DNA from 2 places in the Paenibacillus sp. tmac-D7 genome. Region 1 is predicted to be linked to the other one. Evidence: a T-box and tRNA genes for the amino acid it is inferred to sense, from the RefSeq annotation. Region 1 holds a T-box; the other holds one or more tRNA genes.

Evidence for each region. The T-box of region 1 lies ahead of FKP33_RS06860 (valine--tRNA ligase). A T-box ahead of a tRNA ligase gene usually reads a tRNA of that ligase, here a tRNA-Val.
Region 2: it encodes a tRNA-Val, which carries the amino acid that the T-box ahead of FKP33_RS06860 (valine--tRNA ligase) is inferred to sense. The anticodon was not compared.

The regions. Positions count from the first base shown of each region.
Region 1 covers NZ_VIDW01000006.1:185,519-196,504, reverse strand. The annotation lists partial or broken gene FKP33_RS06875 (phosphodiester glycosidase family protein) at 1-179, opposite strand, end outside; gene FKP33_RS27015 (hypothetical protein) at 379-537, shown strand; gene FKP33_RS06870 (RluA family pseudouridine synthase) at 534-1,409, shown strand; gene FKP33_RS06865 (LysM peptidoglycan-binding domain-containing protein) at 1,527-2,666, shown strand; T-box leader at 2,839-3,114, shown strand; gene FKP33_RS06860 (valine--tRNA ligase) at 3,268-5,937, shown strand; gene FKP33_RS06855 (bifunctional folylpolyglutamate synthase/dihydrofolate synthase) at 5,945-7,324, shown strand; gene murC (UDP-N-acetylmuramate--L-alanine ligase) at 7,332-8,714, shown strand; gene FKP33_RS06845 (SPOR domain-containing protein) at 8,836-10,296, shown strand; gene corA (magnesium/cobalt transporter CorA) at 10,496-10,986, shown strand, end outside.
Region 2 covers NZ_VIDW01000001.1:126,105-137,090, forward strand. The annotation lists gene FKP33_RS00590 (Cof-type HAD-IIB family hydrolase) at 13-855, opposite strand; gene FKP33_RS00595 (DUF1885 family protein) at 1,003-1,422, shown strand; gene FKP33_RS00600 (DUF1292 domain-containing protein) at 1,479-1,766, opposite strand; gene FKP33_RS00605 (stalk domain-containing protein) at 1,867-2,481, opposite strand; gene FKP33_RS00610 (MBL fold metallo-hydrolase) at 2,703-3,440, shown strand; gene FKP33_RS00615 (DUF3892 domain-containing protein) at 3,555-3,788, shown strand; gene FKP33_RS00620 (ATP-binding protein) at 3,939-5,573, shown strand; gene FKP33_RS00625 (divergent PAP2 family protein) at 5,542-6,057, opposite strand; gene FKP33_RS00630 (DUF1811 family protein) at 6,139-6,432, opposite strand; gene FKP33_RS00635 (hypothetical protein) at 6,609-6,836, shown strand; gene FKP33_RS00640 (PilZ domain-containing protein) at 6,942-7,373, shown strand; gene FKP33_RS00645 (hypothetical protein) at 7,370-8,308, opposite strand; tRNA gene FKP33_RS00650 (tRNA-Val) at 8,532-8,604, shown strand; partial or broken gene FKP33_RS00655 (bile acid:sodium symporter family protein) at 9,013-9,950, shown strand; gene FKP33_RS00660 (YqaE/Pmp3 family membrane protein) at 10,029-10,217, opposite strand; gene FKP33_RS00665 (hypothetical protein) at 10,401-10,986, shown strand, end outside.

The DNA.
Region 1 (10,986 bases):
ATCCAGGCCCAACTGCGGTGCTGCGTCGTAATGACGGTCTGTGCCATCCATTCGCGCACTTTTCCGCCAGGCGGGGTCAGGAACAAAAAGCTGGAGGTCAAAAAAGTGAGCAGCGCGATATAAAACAACGTTCTTTTCATCAAACTCCACTGTTGGATCGCTTGCAAGCTGCCTTTCAATATATTCCTCTCCTAATAACAGGCTTAATGCCGTATTCTATCTATGAATCTACAATATTCTATCATATCAAGGCTGCATTTAACAGCAATTGCTAGAGTTAGATGAAGGCACAATTGGCAGTGTAACCGCTTTGATAATGGGGACCGGTTTGGTAAAATAAGCTTCGGTATCTATTTATCGAGGACGGGAGCTGTACATGTGTTAAAAAAATACAGTTTTTACGGAATCACGCTGGACATGCTGCTCGTATTCGGCATATTCGGGCTGCTGCTTGCACTTATCGTCGGTTACGCCTTCCTGGAACAGCGGCGCAGGAGCAAACCGCGAAGAGTCCGCGGCGGGGAGGACTCGGCATGAGCGGATGGCGCAGACAAGGAGAATGGCTCGAATGGCGTGCGGCCGGCGATATCCAGGGCAGGGAGCAGGCGAGGCAGCTCGCTTCGGCTTTGATAGGCGAGAAGTGGAGCCGCACCTTGCTGCATAACGGCGGCTTGCTGTGGCAGGGCAGCCGGCTGCGGCTGCGGTTATTTCCCGAGGAGCCGAACGTTCAAGCGGACGAGTGGACGGATATCGAGTTCTTGTATGAAGACGATTTTTGCTTCGTGGCGGATAAGCCTGCCGGGATGAAGGTACACCCGACAGCGGAAGGCGAGAAGGGGACGCTGCTGCAAGCGGCAGCCTCCAGGCTTGCCGCCGAGGGGCAGCTCTGCCGTCCGCGGCATATTCACCGGTTGGACGAAGACACGACCGGTCCGGTGCTGTTTGCCAAGTACGACTGGGTGCAGACGATTCTTGACGCCCGGATGCGCGAGAAAAGCATCGGCCGCACGTACGTCGCCTTCGTCCAAGGCAGGCTTGCGAAAGCGAAGGGCCGGATCGACGCACCGATCGGCCGCGACCGGCATCACCCGACACGTCGCCGGGTTTCCCCGACAGGCGAGTCAGCCGTCACCTTATATGAACGGCTGGAAACGTATCCGGACGCTGCGCTCGTGCGGTTGACGCTCGAAACGGGGCGGACGCACCAAATTCGCGTGCACCTGAGTCATTTGGGTCACCCGTTGATCGGAGACGCGTTGTACGGCGGGCGGCGGGATGCCATCGGCCGTCAAGCGCTGCACGGGGAAGCGCTGGTTTTTCCGCATCCTTTTACGAATGAGCCCGTGGCGGTTTCATCGCCTTGGCCTGCCGATTTCGGCGCACTGCAAGAACGGTTGAAAAATTTGTAGTCATGCTGCTCCTCCCGAACCCATATACATGTTGTAGAGGTTGTTATATGACAATGCGGTCTAGTATCTTACTTTTCTTACGGGAAAAGGAAGTCATACGAAAGGGAGGACTTAACCTTGGCAACTGATCAAAACGGATTGCGATTCGATATTTACGAGCGTGTACATTTAAGTGAGGGCGTGCTCGGCATTAAGGAGCTGGAGAGCGTCGAGCTTGTCCCGCATATTCAAGTGTTGTCTCAAGGAGAACAAGCCGTTCTGCGCGGCAATCTGCTCTTGACCGGCGCCTATGTGGATGAACAAGGCCGCGAGGCGCAAACGCTGGAGCATCTGATCCCGGTCGAAATTACGCTGCCGATGAACCGTGTGCAACGCGTTGAAGATATCGCGGTGGAAATCGAAAACTTCGACGTCGATCTGCTGTCCGAGCGGAGCTTGAATATTACCGGCGTGTTATCGTTAAACGGTCTGGAAGTGTTCTCTTCTTCCGAAGGCGAGCGGTCCTGGAGCGAGACGGAAGAAGAGGTCGTCTTCGTACATGAAGCCCGGGTTCCACAGCGTGAGGCTGCGGCTGAACCATGGGCTGAAGAACAGGCAGAAAGAGTTGCGGAGCGGGAGCCATCGATTCTTCACTCTTCCGCAGCGGAGCCTGCAAGTCCGTTTACGTCCCGTCAAGAGGAGCGGCAGAACGGATGGACGCCGGAGGAACCCCGAACGGAGGCGTCCGAGAAAGCGTCCGTGCAGAGCGTAGCGGCTGCTGAGCCTGCGCTTGCGCCCGAGTCTGCCCAACTTGAGCAACTTGAGCAACTTGAGCAACATGAGCAACCTGCGCAACCTGCGGAGGAAAAGAAAGATGTGAAAGTGGGCTTCGGCATCAAGGGCTCGTCCGCCGTCGAGCCGTCTCCGGCCCCGGCACAACCGGCAAGCGGCAAGCCGTTCGGATTCACTTCGCTCGTTCAGTACGCGGCGTCGAAGTCGGAAGCGCGCGAAGCGGAAGAGGCTGCAGCCGCAGCCGCCGCAGCCGCAGCCGCAGCCGCGCAAAGCCAGGCCGACGAGAAGGTGGAGTGGAAAAACCTGCTCCCGGGCAGGCAGGGGCAGCAGGAGTTCCGGAAGCTGCGGCTGGTGATTGTGCAGAAGGAAGAAACGCTCGAAACCATTGCCAAAAAATACAATGTGAGTCCGCGGGAAATCGCGCTTCATAACCGGCTCGGCGAAAGCGAGCTGGCCGCCGGACAAATCGTATATATCCCGAAATAACGGCGCGCACCCAAAACAATGCGTCCGGGCAGCCTGAAGCAGGCTTGTCCGGGCGTTTTTTTGGTTATACTGATCGGATGGAGGTTCGCGGCCCGGAAAGTGGATGGTATTAAACGCGGCCTCGTATTGACTCTGCCGTTGCGATTGTTTATCATAATACGCATAAGATGCTGTAATAACGTGGAAAGGGAATAGTAGGCAGCAAGCCCTTCAGAGAGCGGAACCGGCACCACGCTGAGAGGTTTCCCGCAGGATGCGTACCTGTCGAAGTCGCCCCGGAGTTGCCGAATTGAAAGCCATGCGGCTTAGATTCGGCCGGTCACAGCCGTTATCTGTTTAAGCGCCGTATGGGCGGCTTTCATCCCGATGGAATGCGGGTATCCCGCGCTCCTGCAGGCTCATGCGGAATAAAGGTGGTACCACGGATGCGAAAGCCTTCGTCCTTTACGGGCGAGAGGCTTTTTTTGGTTGATAGAAGGCATCAACCTTGACGAAGGCGCGTTTCCTTGCCGGACAAGGAAAGCGTGGCCGTTAATCGCGGCTTCAAGCCGTAAGCTTGCCGATACAGCGAACAGTAACCAGTTGGAGGAGAGAAAAGGTTATGGAAGAAACGAAACCAGCGGCACCGGAAACGTCGATGCCGACCACGTACGATCCGAAGGAAAGTGAGAAGAAATGGTACGATTATTGGCTGCAGGGCGGGTATTTCAAAGCCGGCCAACGGCCGGACGCCAAGCCTTACAGCATCGTCATACCGCCGCCGAACGTGACGGGGATGCTGCATATCGGACACGCGCTGGATAACACGCTGCAGGACATTGTCATCCGGGCCAAACGGATGCAGGGCTACGATGCGCTCTGGCTCCCGGGCACCGACCACGCGGGAATCGCGACGCAGACGAGAGTGGAGCAGAAGCTTCGCGAGGAAGGCCTGTCCCGATACGATCTCGGACGCGAGAAGTTTCTCGAGAAAGTGTGGGAGTGGAAGGAGCATTATGCCGGCACGATCCGTGAACAATGGGCCAAAATGGGCCTGTCGCTCGATTACTCCAGGGAACGGTTTACTTTGGACGAAGGGCTTTCCAAGGCGGTTCGCGAAGTATTCGTCCGTCTCTATGAGAAAGGTTTAATCTACCGCGGCAAATATATTATCAACTGGGATCCGGCGGCCCGTACGGCGCTGTCGGACATCGAAGTCGAATATAAGGAAGTTCAAGGCGCGTTGTACCACCTGAAATATCCGGTCAAAGACAGCGGAGAATTCATCGTCGTCGCGACGACGCGCCCGGAGACGATGCTCGGCGATACGGCGGTAGCGGTGCATCCGGAGGATGAGCGCTATCGGCACTTGATCGGCAAGACGCTCGTCTTGCCGATTATCGGCCGCGAAATTCCGATCGTCGGCGACGAGTACGTCGAGAAAGAGTTCGGAAGCGGCGCCGTAAAAATTACGCCGGCGCACGATCCGAACGACTTCGAGGTGGGCAACCGCCACAGCTTGCCGCAGGTGCTCGTGATGGACGAGTCCGGCAAGATGAATGAGAACGCGGGCAAATATCAAGGGCTGGACCGTTTCGAATGCCGCAAGCAGATCGTGGCGGACATGAAGGAGCTCGGCGTGCTGATCAAGATCGAGGAGCACGTGCATCAGGTCGGACACAGCGAGCGCAGCGGCGCCGTCGTAGAGCCGTATTTGTCGACGCAGTGGTTCGTGAAGATGAAGCCGCTGGCCGAACGCGCCGTCGAAGCGCAGAAGTCCGGACAAGGCGTCAACTACGTGCCGGACCGTTTCGAGAAAATTTATTTGCACTGGATCGAGAATGTCCGCGACTGGTGTATTTCCCGTCAGCTGTGGTGGGGTCACCGGATTCCGGCCTGGTATTGCGACGACTGTAAAGAATTGATTGTCGCGCGCGAAGATGTCACGGTTTGTCCGCATTGCGGCGGCACGCATATGAAGCAGGACGAGGATGTGCTCGATACGTGGTTCAGTTCGGCGTTGTGGCCGTTCTCGACGATGGGCTGGCCGGATCAGACCGAAGACATGAAGCGTTATTACCCGAACGACCTGCTGGTGACGGGCTACGATATTATTTACTTCTGGGTGGCGCGGATGATTTTCAGCGGTCTTGAATTTACGGATCGCATTCCGTTCAAGGACGTGCTTATTCACGGACTTGTGCGCGACGCCGAAGGGCGTAAAATGTCCAAATCGCTCGGCAACGGCGTCGATCCGTTCGACGTCATTGAGAAATACGGCGCCGACGCGATGCGCTTCATGCTGTCGACGGGCTCTACACCGGGGCAAGATCTTCGCTTCCGTTGGGAGAAGGTCGAGCAGGCCAGAAACTTCGCGAACAAGATTTGGAACGCTTCGCGTTTCGCGCTCATGAACCTCGGGGATTTCAAATACGAAGATATCGATTTGACCGGCCAACTCGGAACGGCGGACCGTTGGATCCTGCATCGTCTGAATGAGACGGTACGCGAGGTAACCCGACTGATCGATGCGTACGAATTCGGCGAAACGGGCAGGCTGCTGTACAATTTCATCTGGGACGATTTGTGCGACTGGTATATTGAATTCAGCAAGCTGTCTTTATACGGGAACGACGAAACGGCGAAAAAGACGACGAAGTCTGTCCTCGCTTACGTGCTGGACCGGACCCAGCGCCTCCTGCATCCGTTCATGCCGTTCATCAGCGAGGAAATTTGGCAGCACTTGCCGCATGAAGGCGATACGATCACGCTTGCCGCATGGCCGACGTTCGAAGCGAAGTTCGAAGCGCCGGATGCGGTGCGCGAGATGGAGCTGTTGATGGACATTATCCGGACGGTGCGCAACATCCGGGCGGAAGTGAACGTGCCGATGAGCAAGAAGATCGAGCTGCAAGTGAAGCCGACCGGCGCCGAGACGGAACATATTTTGAAGCGAAACGAAGAGTACCTCCGCCGGTTCAGCAATACGTCGGTCTTGACGATCGACAGCACGCTGGGCGCGCCGGATAAAGCGATGACAGGAATCGTCACAGGCGCGGAATTGTTCTTGCCTTTGGCCGGATTAATCGACATTGCCCAGGAAATAAGCCGCTTGGAGAAAGAGCTTCAGACGCTCCACGCCGAAGTTGAGCGCATTGAGAAAAAACTTGCGAACGAAGGCTTTGTCGCCAAAGCGCCGGCCAAAGTGATTGAAGAAGAAAAAGCGAAGCTGGCCGATTACTCCGGCAAGCGGGATAAAGTGACGGCTCGTATCGCGGAACTGAAAGGATGAACGTAAGATGACGAAGGACGCTAACGCTCCGATCCAGGGTTCCTTCCGCACCGCGAGGGAAGCGATCGACTGGATCGTCCGTTTCATTCCGATGACGGGTATCAAGCTTGGGCTGGAGCGTATGGAGAAGCTGATGGAGCTGCTCGATTATCCGCACCGCCGCTTGAAGTTCATTCATGTGGCGGGCACGAACGGCAAAGGCTCGGTCTGCGCGTATTTGACCGAAACGATCCGGCAAGCCGGCTATGATGTGGGGACGTTCACGTCCCCCTACATCGAAACGTTCCATGAGCGGATTCGATTGAACGGGGAAAACATCAGCGACGAGGATTTGCTGCAGGTCGTTAACAAAATTAAACCGCTGATCGATGAAGTCGCCGCCGAATACGGGCAGCCTTCCATGTTCGAAATATCGACCGTCATCGCGATCGAATATTTTGCCCGGACCGCGTACCCGGACTTCGTTGTTTGGGAGACGGGTCTTGGAGGCCGGCTTGATTCGACGAATATCGTATCGCCGCTCGTATCCGTCATTACGAACATCGGGCACGATCATATGGACTACCTCGGGGACTCGCTCGCCTCAATCGCCGCCGAGAAGGCCGGGATTATCAAGGCCGGAGTTCCGGTCATCAGCGCCGTCGAGCAGCCGGAAGCGCTGCAGGCGATCGAAGACAAGGCTGCCGAGAAGAAGAGCAAAGTTTATTTGCTGGGTCGCGAGTTTCACCTGGAGACGGTTGCTTCGGTCGAAGGCGAGCAGACGTTTCATTTCGAAGGATTGTTCAGGCGCATTCCGAACGTCTCGATCTCGATGAACGGCCCGCATCAGGTTAAAAACGCGGCCGTAGCCCTCATGACCCTCGAAGTGCTGCGCCAGTATTACGCGCTGATCGTGGACGACGAGGACTTGTATCGGGCGATGAGGACGACATCTTGGCCGGGACGGCTGGAGAAGGTGTCTGACAACCCGCGGATCGTCATCGACGGGGCGCACAATCCGGAAGGAGCCGAAGCGCTTGCGGTTTCGCTGACGACCACTTACAAGTACCGCAAGCTGCATTTTATGATGGGGATGCTGGCGGGCAAGAATCATTCAGGCTACTTCAGGCATATACTACCAATAGTGGATACCCTTATCTTGACCGAGCCGAATTGGCATAAAAAAGCGTCCGCCGCGGATCTTGCCGCGATCGCCCGTACCATGCTCGCCGAGCTCGGCCGAGACCAGGTGGAAGTGATCATCGAACCGGATTGGAAGACGGCGTTTGAACGAACAAAAGAGTTGACGGCACAAGACGACTTGGCCGTCGTTTCAGGTACGTTATATTTGATGGGGGATATACGTTCCTGGATCAAGCATCAATCCGATTCTGAAAAAGGCTGGTGAAACGGGCGTGAATACATCGGAGCACATCCATTTTATCGGCATCGGCGGGTATGGTATGAGTGCCATTGCCAAAGTGATGCTGGAAATGGGCTACCAAGTTTCGGGATCTGATTTGGCGCAAGCCGAGCTTACGGAAAAGCTCGCAGCCAAGGGAGCGCAAGTGTTCATCGGGCACGAAGCGCAAAATGTGAAAGGCGCAGACGTCGTCGTTTACTCGACCGCTCTGTCCAAAGATAATGTGGAAATGCTGGCGGCTGAGGAATTGAACATTCCGATTCTTCACCGTTCCCAAATGCTCGCGCAGCTGATGAATGCGAAGAAAGGGATTGCCGTAGCAGGCGCGCACGGAAAGACGACAACGTCCTCCATGATTGCGCTCGTGCTTGAACAGTGCGGGCAAGATCCGACCTTCATTATCGGGGGGGAAATTCTGAACGTCGGCAGCAACGCGAAGGCCGGTAAAGGCGATTACGTCGTGGCCGAAGCGGACGAGAGCGACGGATCGTTTCTTCAATATCAGCCTTTGATCGCTTTGGTGAACAATATCGAAGCGGATCATTTGGAAAACTACGACGGTGACTTTGAAAATTTGAAAAAAGCGTATGCGCAATTTCTTAGCCAAGTGAAGCCGCAAGGTAAAGCCGTCATCTGCAAGGACGATCCGTATTTGCTGGAAATGATGCCGAACATCCAAAGCGAGGTCATCACGTACGGGATCGATTCGGAAGCGGACGTCGTCGCGCGCAACATCGATCTCGGCGACCGTAAAGTTTCGTTCGACGTCGTGCGCGGCGGCCGGACGCTCGGTACGATTCGATTGTCGGTCCCGGGCAAGCATAACGTGTATAACGCGCTCGCCACGCTGATCACCTGCATGGAAGCGGGGCTGTCGTTCGAGCAGGTGGCGGAAGCGATTCCTTCGTTCCGCGGCGCGAAGCGGCGCTTTCAAGTGCTCGGCGAAGTGAACGACATGCTCGTGATCGACGATTATGCGCATCATCCGACGGAGATCGAAGCGACGATTCAAGCGGCGAAGGCGACGGGCAAGCGCATTGTGGCGGTGTTTCAGCCGCAGCGTTATACGCGCACGTACTTCTTGTTCGAGCAGTTCAGCCGCTCGTTTCCGGAGGCTGACGAAGTGATTATTACGGACATTTACTCGCCGGCAGGCGAAAAACAGATCGAAGGCATCACCTCGGCCAAGCTCGTGGAACTGATTAAGCAGAACAGCAATCGGAACGTGCGTTACATCCCGACGAAGGAAGAGGTTCAGGCGTATTTGTCCCGTGCGGTGCAGCCTGGAGACTTGGTGCTGACGATGGGCGCGGGGGACATTTGGAAAGCGGCGGCGGGTCTCGCCAAAGCATTGGAAGAACGGCAAAGTTCATAGTACTGCGAAGAGAGGCTCCGATTCCTTGCAAGCTTGAAGGAAATCGGAGTTTTTTTGTTCTATTTCGTGTCCGACTCTCATAGTCTAGTAACACGAAACCGGACAAGGGAGAGTAGGAGCAATGAATAAAGCCAAAATGACGTTTCGATTTTCGCATGAACGCCGGCAGGATGATTCTTCCCCGCGCAGGGAAGTCAAAGTGATTCCGCTGCATGCGGAAGAGTATCGTGTGGTGCAAGAGCCCGAAACTCAACGCGCCGAGGTTCCGTTGCACGGGTCTGAGGCTTGGACGGAGACGGAGACGGAAACTGGTTTGGACGATAAGGCGGGGAGGCGCGGGGAAGCGGGAGCGCGGTTCGGCAGCGGCACGGAAACGAACGGGGGGACGCCGTTCCATACGGGACAGGCTCCCTCCCGGACGTCCCGAACGTCGGTAAAGCCTGCGGGCCGGAGTGAGTTCTCTTCGCCAAGCGTGAAGCCGCTTAACGATTTTACGACCGATTTTGGGGGTTGGCAAAGCTCTTTCGATTTGGAGACGGAGCGCGTCGAGCAGATCATTCGCTCTGCCGGCGGACCCGCTGCCGATCCGGAGACAGGCTATTTCGAACGCGAGCCGAGGCCGTCCGGAGGCCGCCGCTCCCACCGCGGGGTGATCGTGGATGATCATGTACATTACTCCAAGGCGCCGGGGGGCGGCTCGTTCTTGAAAATTACGGCTTCGGTGGCCGGAGCGGTTATTACGGGCGTCGCCTTCGGTTTTTTGGTGCTGTCGATGTTCTCCGGCGGCGAAGGGAGCGGCACGACCGCCGACCCGACGCAGGCGCAAGCCTCGGCAGGCGGCGCGGCGCAGCCGCAGAACGGGGACAAAGCGGACGCCTCCGGCAGCGGAACGGGGACGCAGGCGGCTGCGCCTGCAGGCGCCTCGGTGCCGGCTGCGGCCGCGGACGGCGTTGCGATCGCGCTGCCGGCTGCCAGCTATACGTTTCTGCAGGGCGGCGTGTTCAGCACCGCGCAAAGCGCGGAGACGGCGGTGGCCGACTTCCGCAAGAAAGGTCTTGCCGCAGTGAGCGAGGCGGGAGACAAATATACGGTCTATGTCGGCATGGCGTCCGGCCGTGATGAAGCTCTGGGACTTTCGCAAGTCTACGAGGCCCAGGATATCGACGTGATGCTAAAGCCATACGACATTCCGGCGGTATCCAAAATCCGTTGGAACGGCAAGCAAGCCGATATATTCGGCACCTACATGAATCAGGGCACCAAGCTGGTGCAGCTCATCGCGGCGCAAACGGCCGTTCACGCCGGCGAGCAGACGGCCGGCGCTCTGGACGAGAAGGCGCTGCAGACGATCAAGACGACGCACCAAAGCTGGTCGCAATCGGCGGCTTCCGTCAGCGACGGGCTCGGCGAGGCGGGCAAGGCTGCGCTGCCCAAGATGAACAGCGCCTTGAATACGGCCGTTGCCTCTATGGAGGAGTACAAGAAGAACCCCTCCGCCGCGTTCATATGGCAGGCGCAAACGTCGCTGATGCAGTACCTGGTAGCTGAGAAAGAGCTGCTCAAGGCGATCGTGCTGCCGTAGAACTCAGGTCGGGAAGCACGAATGGTTTCTGTATCGCAAGATCAGCTGTGGCAAAAACACGAATATATCTTCCTCGAAGGGCTCCGGTAAGGAGCTCTTCTTTCTGCGTTTGCAGGTGTAGGGACGAATCATTTGCAAAGAATAAGATTATGGTATACTCAGAACTATACCAACAAACCGAATGACCAAGGAGTTATTCATGATTCGTTCATTAGCGGTAACCTACGATTTGCAAGTGATGAAGGACGTTTCATTAAACCGGCTTGCAGATGCCGATATTCGTTGGTATTGGGTCGACTTTAATGATCCAACCGAAGAGGAAGCGAAACTTTTAGAAAGTCATTTTCATTTTCACCCGCTTGCCGTCGAAGATTGCTTCCATTTGCTGCAAAGGCCTAAATTAGATCATTATGAGGATGTGCATTTTTTCGTCATGCACGCGATTCATCCCCAAACACTTGCCGCTGAGGAAGTGGATTTATTTTTAGGAAACAACTTTGTCGTCACCTTCCATTTGAACCCTGCGAGGGAAGTGGAGGATGCCTGGGCCAAGATCAGCGGGCAGAATAAAGGCGTTGACCAAGGCCCCATTTATGCGGCTTACCTCATTATGGACAAGCTGGTGGATCAATATTTCCCCAGTGTTTATCAAATCGAAGATCAGCTGAACGATATCGAGAATAAGGTTAG
Region 2 (10,986 bases), on a different contig from region 1:
ATGGTTACAGCCTTACGATCGAGCTTCCGCTTCGGCCTGCGCTTCGAGCCATTCGATCACATCGGCCACCGCATGCTCCTGGTGATGCTTCCCCTTCCGGTTCGCCGCTTCAATAAGCAGCGGGTGCGCGTTCTCAACCGCAACGCCGATCCCTGCCCTGCGGATCATTTCCAAGTCGTTCAAATGGTCGCCGATCGCCACGCATCGTTCCATCGCTATCCCTATTTTATCCGTTAACAGCTCCAATGCGTGGCCTTTAGTCGCCCCTCTGGCCAGCATCTCAAAATATCGGTCGTCGGATCGCACCCATTCGATCTGCGCAGCTTCGGTCAGCCGAACGATCGCCTCGCTCGTCTGATCGAGCCGCTCCGGCTCCCAAGCGAATAATACTTTCAGCCAATCCGGCGGCACCTTCGTCACATCGTCGATCGGCTGGTACGGAAACCGCTCGATTTGTCGATGCCGCGCCGTCCACTCATTCTCGCGCAGCACATACGGGTAAGGCTCCCCCTGCACATAAATTTCCGCGCCGATGCCGGGGAACGCCTCAACGACTTGCTGCAGCGCCGCTTTCCCCGCATCCGGCAGCTCGGACTGCCAAATCGCTTCCTCCCTGCTATAATCGTAGATAACCGCTCCGTTATATAAAATCGCGGGCGTGTTGACCGGGAGCTGCTTGACGAAATAACCCGCCGGTTCGACAATACGCCCCGTCGCTACCGTAAACAATCCGCCTTGGGCGACGAAACGCTCAATGGCGGCCAAGTTTTCTTTACTGATTTCCTTCTGCGCATTCAGCAGCGTTCCGTCCATATCCGTGACGAGCAAATAACCTTCAAACCTCTTCCTATCCACGGGAAATCCCTCTCTGTTCTTTGTTTACGCGGCGACTTTCGCTCACGTCACAAGTATTGTATTTGGTTTTTCTTAATGCTATGATGATCATGGTGCATGACAAAAGTCAAATCGTTCCAGTTCATTAAGTAGGCAGGTGCATGGGTCATGGCGCAAAGCGCATATATCAAATTCGTGGAAGGCTCGTCCATTTCCTCGTTAACTCTGGATGAGCTCAAGCAGCAGCTGGAGCATTACCGGGAGCAGCTTGCACTGACCGGCAAACAGCTCGGCTGGGAGTACGACGATGCCGGATTTCCGTATACGATCGAATCAAAACCGGAAGCCGAAGGCAAATGGTTTTTTTTGAAAGGGACCAACCCCCTCTACAAATATATCGTGATGGGCGTCGGAACCGAGAAAAACGGCGATGCCGAACGACACTTCGTACAGATGGTGCTGCCGGATGGCTGCACCCACGGTGACAAATCCAAGGGCAATGAATTCAGCAAATACTTGGGCAAGCTGTGGAAAGCCGAACTGCAATTGTTTAACGGACGTACGATGTACTTCAACCCTCGCAAATGATGGACCGAACGAAAAACCCTTCTTGCTGACAAGAAGGGTTTTTCGTTCAAGATTTATTATTCTTGCTCTTCAACGATCTCGTTGTAAATCGCAACAACGCGATCCCATTCCTCTTCGTCTTCGATACTGGCAAGGAACGCCTCGCCGTTCTCTTCTTCAATTCGGAATATAACACCGTCGGCTTCCATATCATTGCGATCGAGAAGTACCGCATAAGCCTGTTCTTTGGCTTCAAAGGTGTACACCATTACCATCTCATGTTCGACACCGTCTTGGTCCGTCACGATAAAAATCTCATCCTCGTGATCATGGTCGCAGGAAGCGTCATGAATGTGATCGCTCATGGGAAGACCTCATTTCTTCATTGTATTGATTGCTCCCACGTATCGTACCACGCATTCGGATCCCAAGTCAATGAACCAGGCATGTCCAAAACCGCCATATTTATTCGGATAGAATCGCTTTCTCGGAGACGACCACGTAGTCGCTGTCCGCATTCGGTTTGATCGAGAATCGAACGGTATACTGGCCGGCTTCAGTGAACGTCACGTTAAACGGCCACGTGTACCAAAAGCTGCTCTTCTGTCCGTCCACCACTTCTTCGCGCGCCTTCACCTGTTCGCCGCCCGGCGATACGATGGAAATGCGGAAGGAGTAAATGGACGTATCCAGGTTGTCAATTTGTGAAAAAACCGCAAAATCAAGGCGATCGCCTTTCTTAACACCGCCGAAAGGCTGCTTGATGGAATAATCGTCTTCCACCTTCTTGGCGACAAACATATGTACATTGGGCTTGTAAACCGAGACGGTACGGCTGCCGTTATCCCATTTCACAATCGATTGAAGCGTGTCAGACAAGATCCGGGCAGGAACGACGGCGCTTCCTTTCATTAAAAAAGAGGGTGTCTCGTCCGAACCAAACGACCTCTCCTTGTCATTTACCATCAATCTCACTTTCGAATACCCTTCAAAATCTCCCCACATGGAACTGGCGAAAGCTCCTGCCGTACCGAACAAAGAAAGCGAGAGCACCATCGTCAGTAATCGCGGTACCTTCATTGCAAGTAACCTCCATCGTTATTGTGCATTTGCTAAGTTATACTCTACAGACCGGCAAGAGTTGCGGAGATTGTGCCAAATTTATTAATAGTCAAGAACCGACAGCCAAACCGTTAAATTTAAGCAAAATGTGACGAAACTATCTTGAATCCGTATTGAAAAGCGTGATAGATTATAGAAAATATCGGCTGCAACGCCAAAAGCTGAGCGGAGGAACGTCATTGAGCCTGCAACTGCAAATGATAGGCACAGGAAGCGCGTTTGCCAAAACATTCTATAATAATAATGCGCTGATTTATTTGAACGACTTCACGTTATTGATCGATTGCGGCTACACCGCACCAAGAGCCTTGTTTGAGCTTGGCATCTCGCTCGATCAAATCGATGCGGTCCTGATCACGCATATCCATGCCGATCATGTCGGCGGCCTCGAAGAACTCGCTTTTCAATGCTTGTATACGTTCAAGCGGCGAATCAAGCTTCTCGTCCCCTTCTCTATCGAGCATATGTTGTGGGATCACTCCCTCCGCGGAGGTCTTGAGAACAAAGACGAGGGCATTTCGAGCTTGAACGATTATTTCGATGTCATTCCGCTTGCCGAGAACACGCCGATCTCCATTCGTCCGGACTTGACCGTCCGGCTGCTTCCGACCGATCATATTCGCGGGAAGAAAAGCTATTCGCTGCTTCTGAACGATCGTCTGTTCTACAGCGCGGACGCCAGGTTCGACCTTGAGCTGCTGATGAGCTTGCACATCAAGGGTTGCGATCATTTTCTGCATGACTGCCAGCTGCATTCGCCGGGTCACGTCCACGCCAGTTTGGAGGAGCTGCTCACGCTGCCGGTCGACTTGCAGCAGAAAACCTGGCTGATGCATTATTCCGATCAAATGCCAGATTATATAGGGAAAACGGGACATATGAGATTTATCGAACCGTTCAAGCGTTATACGTTCTAAGCGATAAACGAACCGCGCCAGCGTATCGGTTTGCTTCGCTCCGGGCATGTCCTCCCCTTTTTCGGCATAATTTCCCTCTGGTTGAAGCATCCTAGTCATAAGGAGGCGATATAGATGGAAGAACCCACTCAACACGTCGTAGCTGTTCGCAAGAACGGCGACGGCGATATCGTAGAAATGAAATTGTCCTCGGGCCAGGTCGTCGATTACGAGGAAGCCCAGTACATGGCCAAGAACGGGCAAATCTCGGGCGTCAACGTTTTCCGGGGCCGCGACGGAGACGAGCATCTGCGTTCGAACGCTGACGGAGACCCGACCAACAACCTGGACAACTTGCCCGGCTTCTAACTACTGGACAACCGCGACAAGCCGAATTTTTCTCGGCTTGTCATTTTTTTACTTAAATTTTGACAGCGCTTAGAAGGATTTCATCGAATTATACAGAATTTCAATTAATACGAACAAAATCTGCGAAAATTTGGGAGTTGGAGTACCGCAATGAAAGGTAATGCGATCTTCCTGATTTACTCGATTCTTGTATGCACTTGGTCGATCGGCTACGGGCTAACGGCAAGCATCCCACTGCTAATCCTGGTAACGCTGCTGTATATGCTGACCTTCTTCATAAAACGTCCTTATTACGGAAACACTTCCATTCAGTTATTGTTATTGGTCGCTCTACATGCCATCAGCGCGACAAGCTGGTGTCTTCCGCTTTACTTGCTGCATATGAGCCAGATGTATTATCGGGTCTCGAAATTTTCGACAGCGCTTCTCTTCAACGTCGCCTTGATGGGAGCTTACGTAATCGTCTCGTTAACCTACCGACCGCTCATTGCCGCCCATTTGACGGATATCGCTTTTCAAGCGGTCAGCTGTCTCATTTTGGCTTATATATTCGGAAGGCTCATTAAGGAAATGGAGCTGCAGAAGCAGCTGCTGGCCTACGAGAAGAAACATCTCAGCACGCATGACCCGTTGACTGGCCTTTATAATTTCCAGGAATTTCACCATCAAATGGAAATGATCGTTAAACAGAAGAAACCGATCGTTCTTGTGCTTGCCGACTGTAAAGACTTGAAGTCACTCAATACGACGAACGGATTTCAAGGAGTCAACGACATTTTGAAGGAAGCGGCCCAGCTGCTGCGCATCATGTTCCCCGAAAGTTCATTAATCAGCCGTTACGGCGGCGATGAATTCGCGATCGTGATGGAATATACCAATACCCGCCAAACGATCAATACGATTACACAATTGCTCGCTTCGGAATTTCCGAAATTGACCGGTATCGAAATTAACTTCGGGATGGCCTGCTATCCGCAAGACGGCTTGAATAAGGACGATTTGATGTCCTTCGCCGAACATCATCTCTATATGATGAAACGGGAAAGCTGGCTAAAGCGCGAGGAGCATATGCTGCGAAGCGAGAAGCTGCGCGTAGTGGGCGAGTTAGCGTCCGGGATGGCGCACGAAATTCGCAATCCTCTGACGACGATCAAAGGCTTCTTGCAGTTATCCAAAGCGGGGAATTACAACGTGGAGCCGTGGTACGATTTAATTATGGACGAAATAACCCGGATGAGCATGCTGACGGCGGAGTTTTTGCAATTTTCCAAGCCCCATGTTACCCAATACCGCGTACAATCGATCCGAAGCTGCATCGAGCGGGTCATCTCGCTGCTCGACTCGGAAACGACCAGGTTGGGACATCAGATTCACTTCGAATATGATCCAATGGATATTCGCATGCTGATGGATCAGGACAAAATGCTGCAGCTGCTGCTCAACTTAATGAAGAACGCGCTCGAAGCCATGGTGGATCAGGGAGACATCTTTATTCGGCTGTATAAGCAGCAAAATTACGCAGTCATCGAAATTGCCGATACTGGCAAAGGGATCCCCGAGGCCGAGCTGGACAAAATATTCATTCCGTTCTATACCACCAAAGATTCAGGCACGGGCCTCGGGCTTTCCATCTGTCATAAAATTGTACAGGATCATGACGGTACGATTGAGGTTGAGAGTTTGATCGGGACGGGAACAAAGTTTACCATTACGCTGCCGACCGCGGAAACGGATGAGCCGCGAAACCCCCAAGCTAACGAAGAGCTGACCACCATTTCCGTGTGAACGCCAGCCCTGCCGTGAAGGGATTTCGGCTAGGCTCGCTTACATAACTAAGAAAACCGATAACGGCTCCCAATACAGCACCCCCCAGCACTTCCGCAGGCATATGACCGAGGCGCTCTTCCAATTCGGCATCACGTCTTCGGTGGGCATGATGGGGGTGTTCTTGCGTCAGCTTGAATACCGTATCTTCGAGCTCGTTCACTTCCATTGCGATCAGGCCGGCATGGCGGCGAATGCCCATCGCATCGAACATCACAATCAAGCTCAGCAGGGTTGCCAGAGCGAACGAATCGCTGCTAAAGCCCTTCTTCAATCCGAGATAGCTGGCAAGTGATACGACCCCTGCCGCATGTGAGCTTGGCATGCCTCCCGTCCGAAACAAATCCGACCAAGACCAGCTCCTGCGCTCCTGCAAATGCGCAGGTATTTTCAACAGCTGCGCCGCTCCAACCCCTACAATGGACGTCCATAACGCCCGGTTCATACGCATCACCTCTTCACTAGGATGAGACGCGACGTATCTTTCTATGCGAACGAAAGCCGTGAATAAATCGGCAGACCGTAGTTAAAACCGTGTAAGCATTGAAATCGGAAAACTTGCCTCCGGATCGTTATCCAGTTTGCCCCAAGCCATAATTCCGTTGACATACGCCACTTCAAAAGGCAGCTGGATCCCCTCGACCTTATATAAACCAGGCGGAAAGTCAGCCGGATTCAACAGGTACGCCTGTGCCGTATACAGCTTACGTTCGGCAACCGCACGTTGACTGGGGAATTCGGCGTTCTCCTTTTCAGATTGAATCCAGCGGATTTCTTCCAGCAGTTCTTCTCTACTCATCTGGCTGTATAATTTTTTCATTTGGCATATCCCCTCCGAAAGACCCAAGACATTTATCCTGAATCCCATTCATTGTGTCGAAGCTTTGTCTATTCATCGCTCATCCTGTCAAGCCATGTAACAAAGTATTTATCGAAAATAACGAAGCAAAGTGGTATAATAAGTTACCCGATAGAAGGAAGGAGGAATTTGAAGTTATGAATACGGAATTGTTATTTATGAACCAAAAAATTCCGGTTAGCTTTATTTCCAGCGATCAAAAAGCGATACCGCAACTGATCAACATATTGGAGCGCAATTCATCCCATTCCTCGGCTGCCGGCACCTCGGACTTTAATCAAATCGATCGAATTGAAATTATCGGAAACAACGCCGTTTTGCATAAGAAGCATGTGAATCAATGTATCGAATTGCCGCTCTATTAGAGCGGCTTTTTACTGCTTAAGACGGATATTCATGGACAAGCACGCTACGATATACTAGAGGAGTCGATAGTAACTATATTTTTATTTGCAAAGGAATGTCTGCTTATGAGCACGAATAACAAGCGAAATTTCTTTCGCCTAACGTTTACAGTTCCGCTCGGCGCCGATGTGAAAATCTTCGGAATGGGCGATTTAGATCCGGAAACCAAGCTATATAAAGCCGCGCTTGTCGATTTAAGCGCAGGAGGCGCACGCTTCTTTACTCAGGCGCCCTTACCGGATAAGCCCGGTCTGCTGACCGAACTCCGGTTTATGTGTCTGGGCCATGAATACCGGCCGTACGGCCCGATCGTGCGCTCCATTTTGCCGGAGCCCGGCCATTATGAGTACTGCATCCAATTTTCCTTGGACGACACCGACACATCGGCGTTAACCAGGATGTTAAATCAGCTTGCAATCAAGCTCCGCCGAACCCCTAACGTACCTGGCTGCAGTTTCCTGACTCCGGAGGAAACGGCGGAATTTGAGCATTTTTAGCGAGCTTTACCGGATAAACCGACTGTCAAATACCGTTTCCCCGAATCCGCGTGCCCGATCCAACTGCGAAACAGCAGCTGGTCGGGTTTTAGTTTGTCATGAAGCTCCTTGAGCCCCAACACAGCGGCTTCCAGCCCGTACTTGCCAAACGCCTCGAACAGGAAGCGCGTCCGTTCCTCGGCCGTCCTATCCTCGTACAATTCGTCCGCGATCCAGTTCCGCTCCTCATCCAGAACAATCATATCGGTCCACATCGCCACCCGTCCATCCGGCTTCACCAACGACAGCAGCAGCCTGTTGTACCCTGTGATCAATGAGTTTCGCAAGTAGGCAAGCGCTTCTAAGATGGAGCGAATATCCGCTTCGTTGTACCGGTCCATGTAACCATGGAACTGCAGCAGCGCATCCGGATAAAACAACGGCGTATGTACACCCGAAGACATGACAAACGAGAACGATTTCTTGAGGTGCGGCACGACCTCGTGGCGGTTAACCTGGAAGCTGGCATCGCGCAAAAATCCGGCGATGTCCGCGGCCGACGACTCATTCAGCAGCAGTTCCTCAAATTTTTCATAGAACGAAATTTGATCCAGGCACGTATAATCGACTCGCGTCAATGATCGAAGCCGGCTCTGTGCCAATCCCCCCGTCTTGTCCAGCCATTCCTCCAGCATATTATCTTCCGTATCGAGCACGGTCACTTGTTGAAAATGCACCGCCAGCCCCGGCAAATCCACATCACCGTGATTCCCCGCTCCAAGCACTACCGCTTTCTCGGGCTTCGCCAGCAGACTGATGGAGTCCTCCACCAAACGGCGCACATGGTAACGATGAGTTCCGTACTCGTGCTCTCCCCAGTCCAAGCTTTCGTTCTCGATTGCCGCAGTATCTCCGCCGCCGAACTGCGACTGCATCATCCATGGCAAATCCTTCATGATTGTCCCCTCTTTCGTTGGCCATACTCCTCGTTCATATTATAACATACCGCTCTTTGAGAAAATACGACAGGAGACCTGTAAGCCATATGCTTTAATCGAGGCCTAATCCTAAACGTTCTAAAAAAATGGGGATGACGTGTTGACAAAATATTAAGATCTTGATAATATAATAATCGTCCCCTTGAGAGACACGAAAGAAAAAGGAAATAACTTTATCCATGACTTGTTAGCTCAGCTGGGAGAGCACCATCTTGACAGGGTGGGGGTCAGTGGTTCGAGCCCACTACAGGTCATACAGAAAAACCCTTGTGTAGCAAGGGTTTTTTGCTTTTTATCGAACTTCATTCATTCTTTATTTGGACAAGCTGGGGGCTATTTGGGGGCCGAATATATGTAAATGTATTTAAATTAATTATAGACCAGCTCTGAAACGTTCCTTGTCTGAATTATTTTGGGCATTAATGGAGATTGTCATGGAAGGTACGATAAATATTGAACTCAATAAGGGATCAAGTCGCATGTTCCGAAGGCCTCTCCAGATAAGAACGTCATCTGTCTGCCCGCGTCGCCCCTTGCTGGACATACATTGTAATATAAGCCCACACCACCCGTGCGGGCCTATTTATTTCATTGTCATTTGAATCTTACCGTAGTAAAATGACTATTTGTTAACAGCATGAATAAATAGGAGAGAGAACAGCATGAACGCAGTAGAAAAAGTCAGCAATTTTGTAGGTAAAACGTTTTCGCTTTGGGTTATCTTGTTTGCATGTCTAGGATTCTTTGCTCCACATCTGTTCACCGGCTACAAATCCTTGATTTCACCGCTTCTCGGCATCGTCATGTTCGGTATGGGGCTCACGCTTTCCGCTGCCGACTTTCGCGAAGTGTTTCGCCGGCCTAAGGATGTCGCCATCGGTGTCATCGGACACTACCTGATCATGCCTTCCATCGCCTATTTGTTGGCCATCGGCTTGAACCTTCCTCCGGAAATTGCGGTTGGCGTCATCTTGGTCGGCTGCTGCCCGAGCGGTACCGCCTCCAACGTCATGACGTTGCCAAGGGCGATGTAGCGCTTGGCGTATCGATCGCTTCGGTTTCTACGATCATCGCGCCATTTGCCACTCCCGCCTTGATCTCGCTTTTGGCCGGCAAATGGATGGATATTAATGCGAAGTCTTTATTTATGGACATCTTGCAGGTCGTCATTTTACCGATCGTGCTGGGCATTATTGCGAAAGCTATATTCCGCAAGCAAGCCGAAGCCAGCGTCAAAGCGCTGCCGCTCATTTCCACGATTGCGATCGTGCTCATTGTCGCCATCGTCGTAGGCTTGAACCAGCCGAAAATCATGTCCAACGGACTGCTCATTTTCGCGGCTGTCATCCTCCACAATTTGCTTGGCTACCTGCTCGGTTATTTCTTTGCCAAGCTGTTCGGCATGGATTTGGCCAAGCGTAAGGCAGTTACTCTGGAAACAGGGATGCAGAACTCGGGTCTGGGAGCTGCTTTGGCTGCCGCACATTTCAGCCCGCTGGCAGCTGTGCCTAGCGCCTTGTTCAGCGTGTGGCACAACTTGTCGGGTTCGATGCTGGCCACCTGGTTTGCGAGAAGAACTGAAGATAAGAACAAGCAGTAGCCCGCCTCATCAAGCATCGCGCCAACTTGGTTGGCGGATGCTTTTTTTTACATTCCCTCCGATTTCCAGCACATTGAACTAGTCTCTCATATTCCTCGCCATCTTCTCCATCCGTTTATCTTGTTTTCTCTCATGAACTACCATACACGCATGAATCGCGCCCGGAATCCAGAAGAAGCACGTTAGAATGAAATTCAACAAGGCTTGAATGGGCTTCCCGCAAAATAATACAGCAACAGGAGGAAGCAAAATCGCCAACAAATACATAAACGACACCTCGATTTATTGAGATACTTCATACTACGTTATGATTCCGTAAAGGATTCGGTAAGCTGGAACATCAAGGTCAGATGGCTTTGCCGTATCCCTGACCCTGCGAATGTTGGAATAGACACTTTAGCAGTGGGCAAATTAAAACCAAGAAGAACAAAATGGAAAGGACTTTTCATCATGAACTATTGGGAAGAAGTGCTGCAACGGCTGGATTTGAACGCAAAAGGAGCTTGGCTTATTTACATAGGCGGTACGCTTTTATTTTTAGCCTCATTGTGGTTCAAAAGAAGAATAACTTGGAGAGAATGGTACATCACTTTTGGCGTTGTAGGATTTATGGCCTGGATGGGAAATATTATTTTCTTTTTTCAGCTGGACTTGCTCGATTCGGGCGATCCATCCATTGGCGGAATTCCCGACATCGTGATGTTCTCGTTTGTCCCTCCCGCTATTGCCAATTTGTATTTGAATTTTGTAACAACCAAAAATAAATGGGTGCTGACGAGTCTGTTCGTCGCTTTTTCCTTACTATCGGAGTATTTGTTAGTTAAAGCGGGATTTCTCATTCAAAAAGGCTGGCATGTTTGGTATTCGATTCCATTTTATTTTTTGTTCTTTCATGTATTCCTTCCGTGGCATCTTCGCTTCATCAGGTCTGCAGAAGCTGCAAACAAAGTCCAACAAGACCATGCACCTGTCTTCCCGGCGAATTCGCCAACCAACGGGACAGCCTCTTTCACGGTCCGTGTAACCAAATGGATGG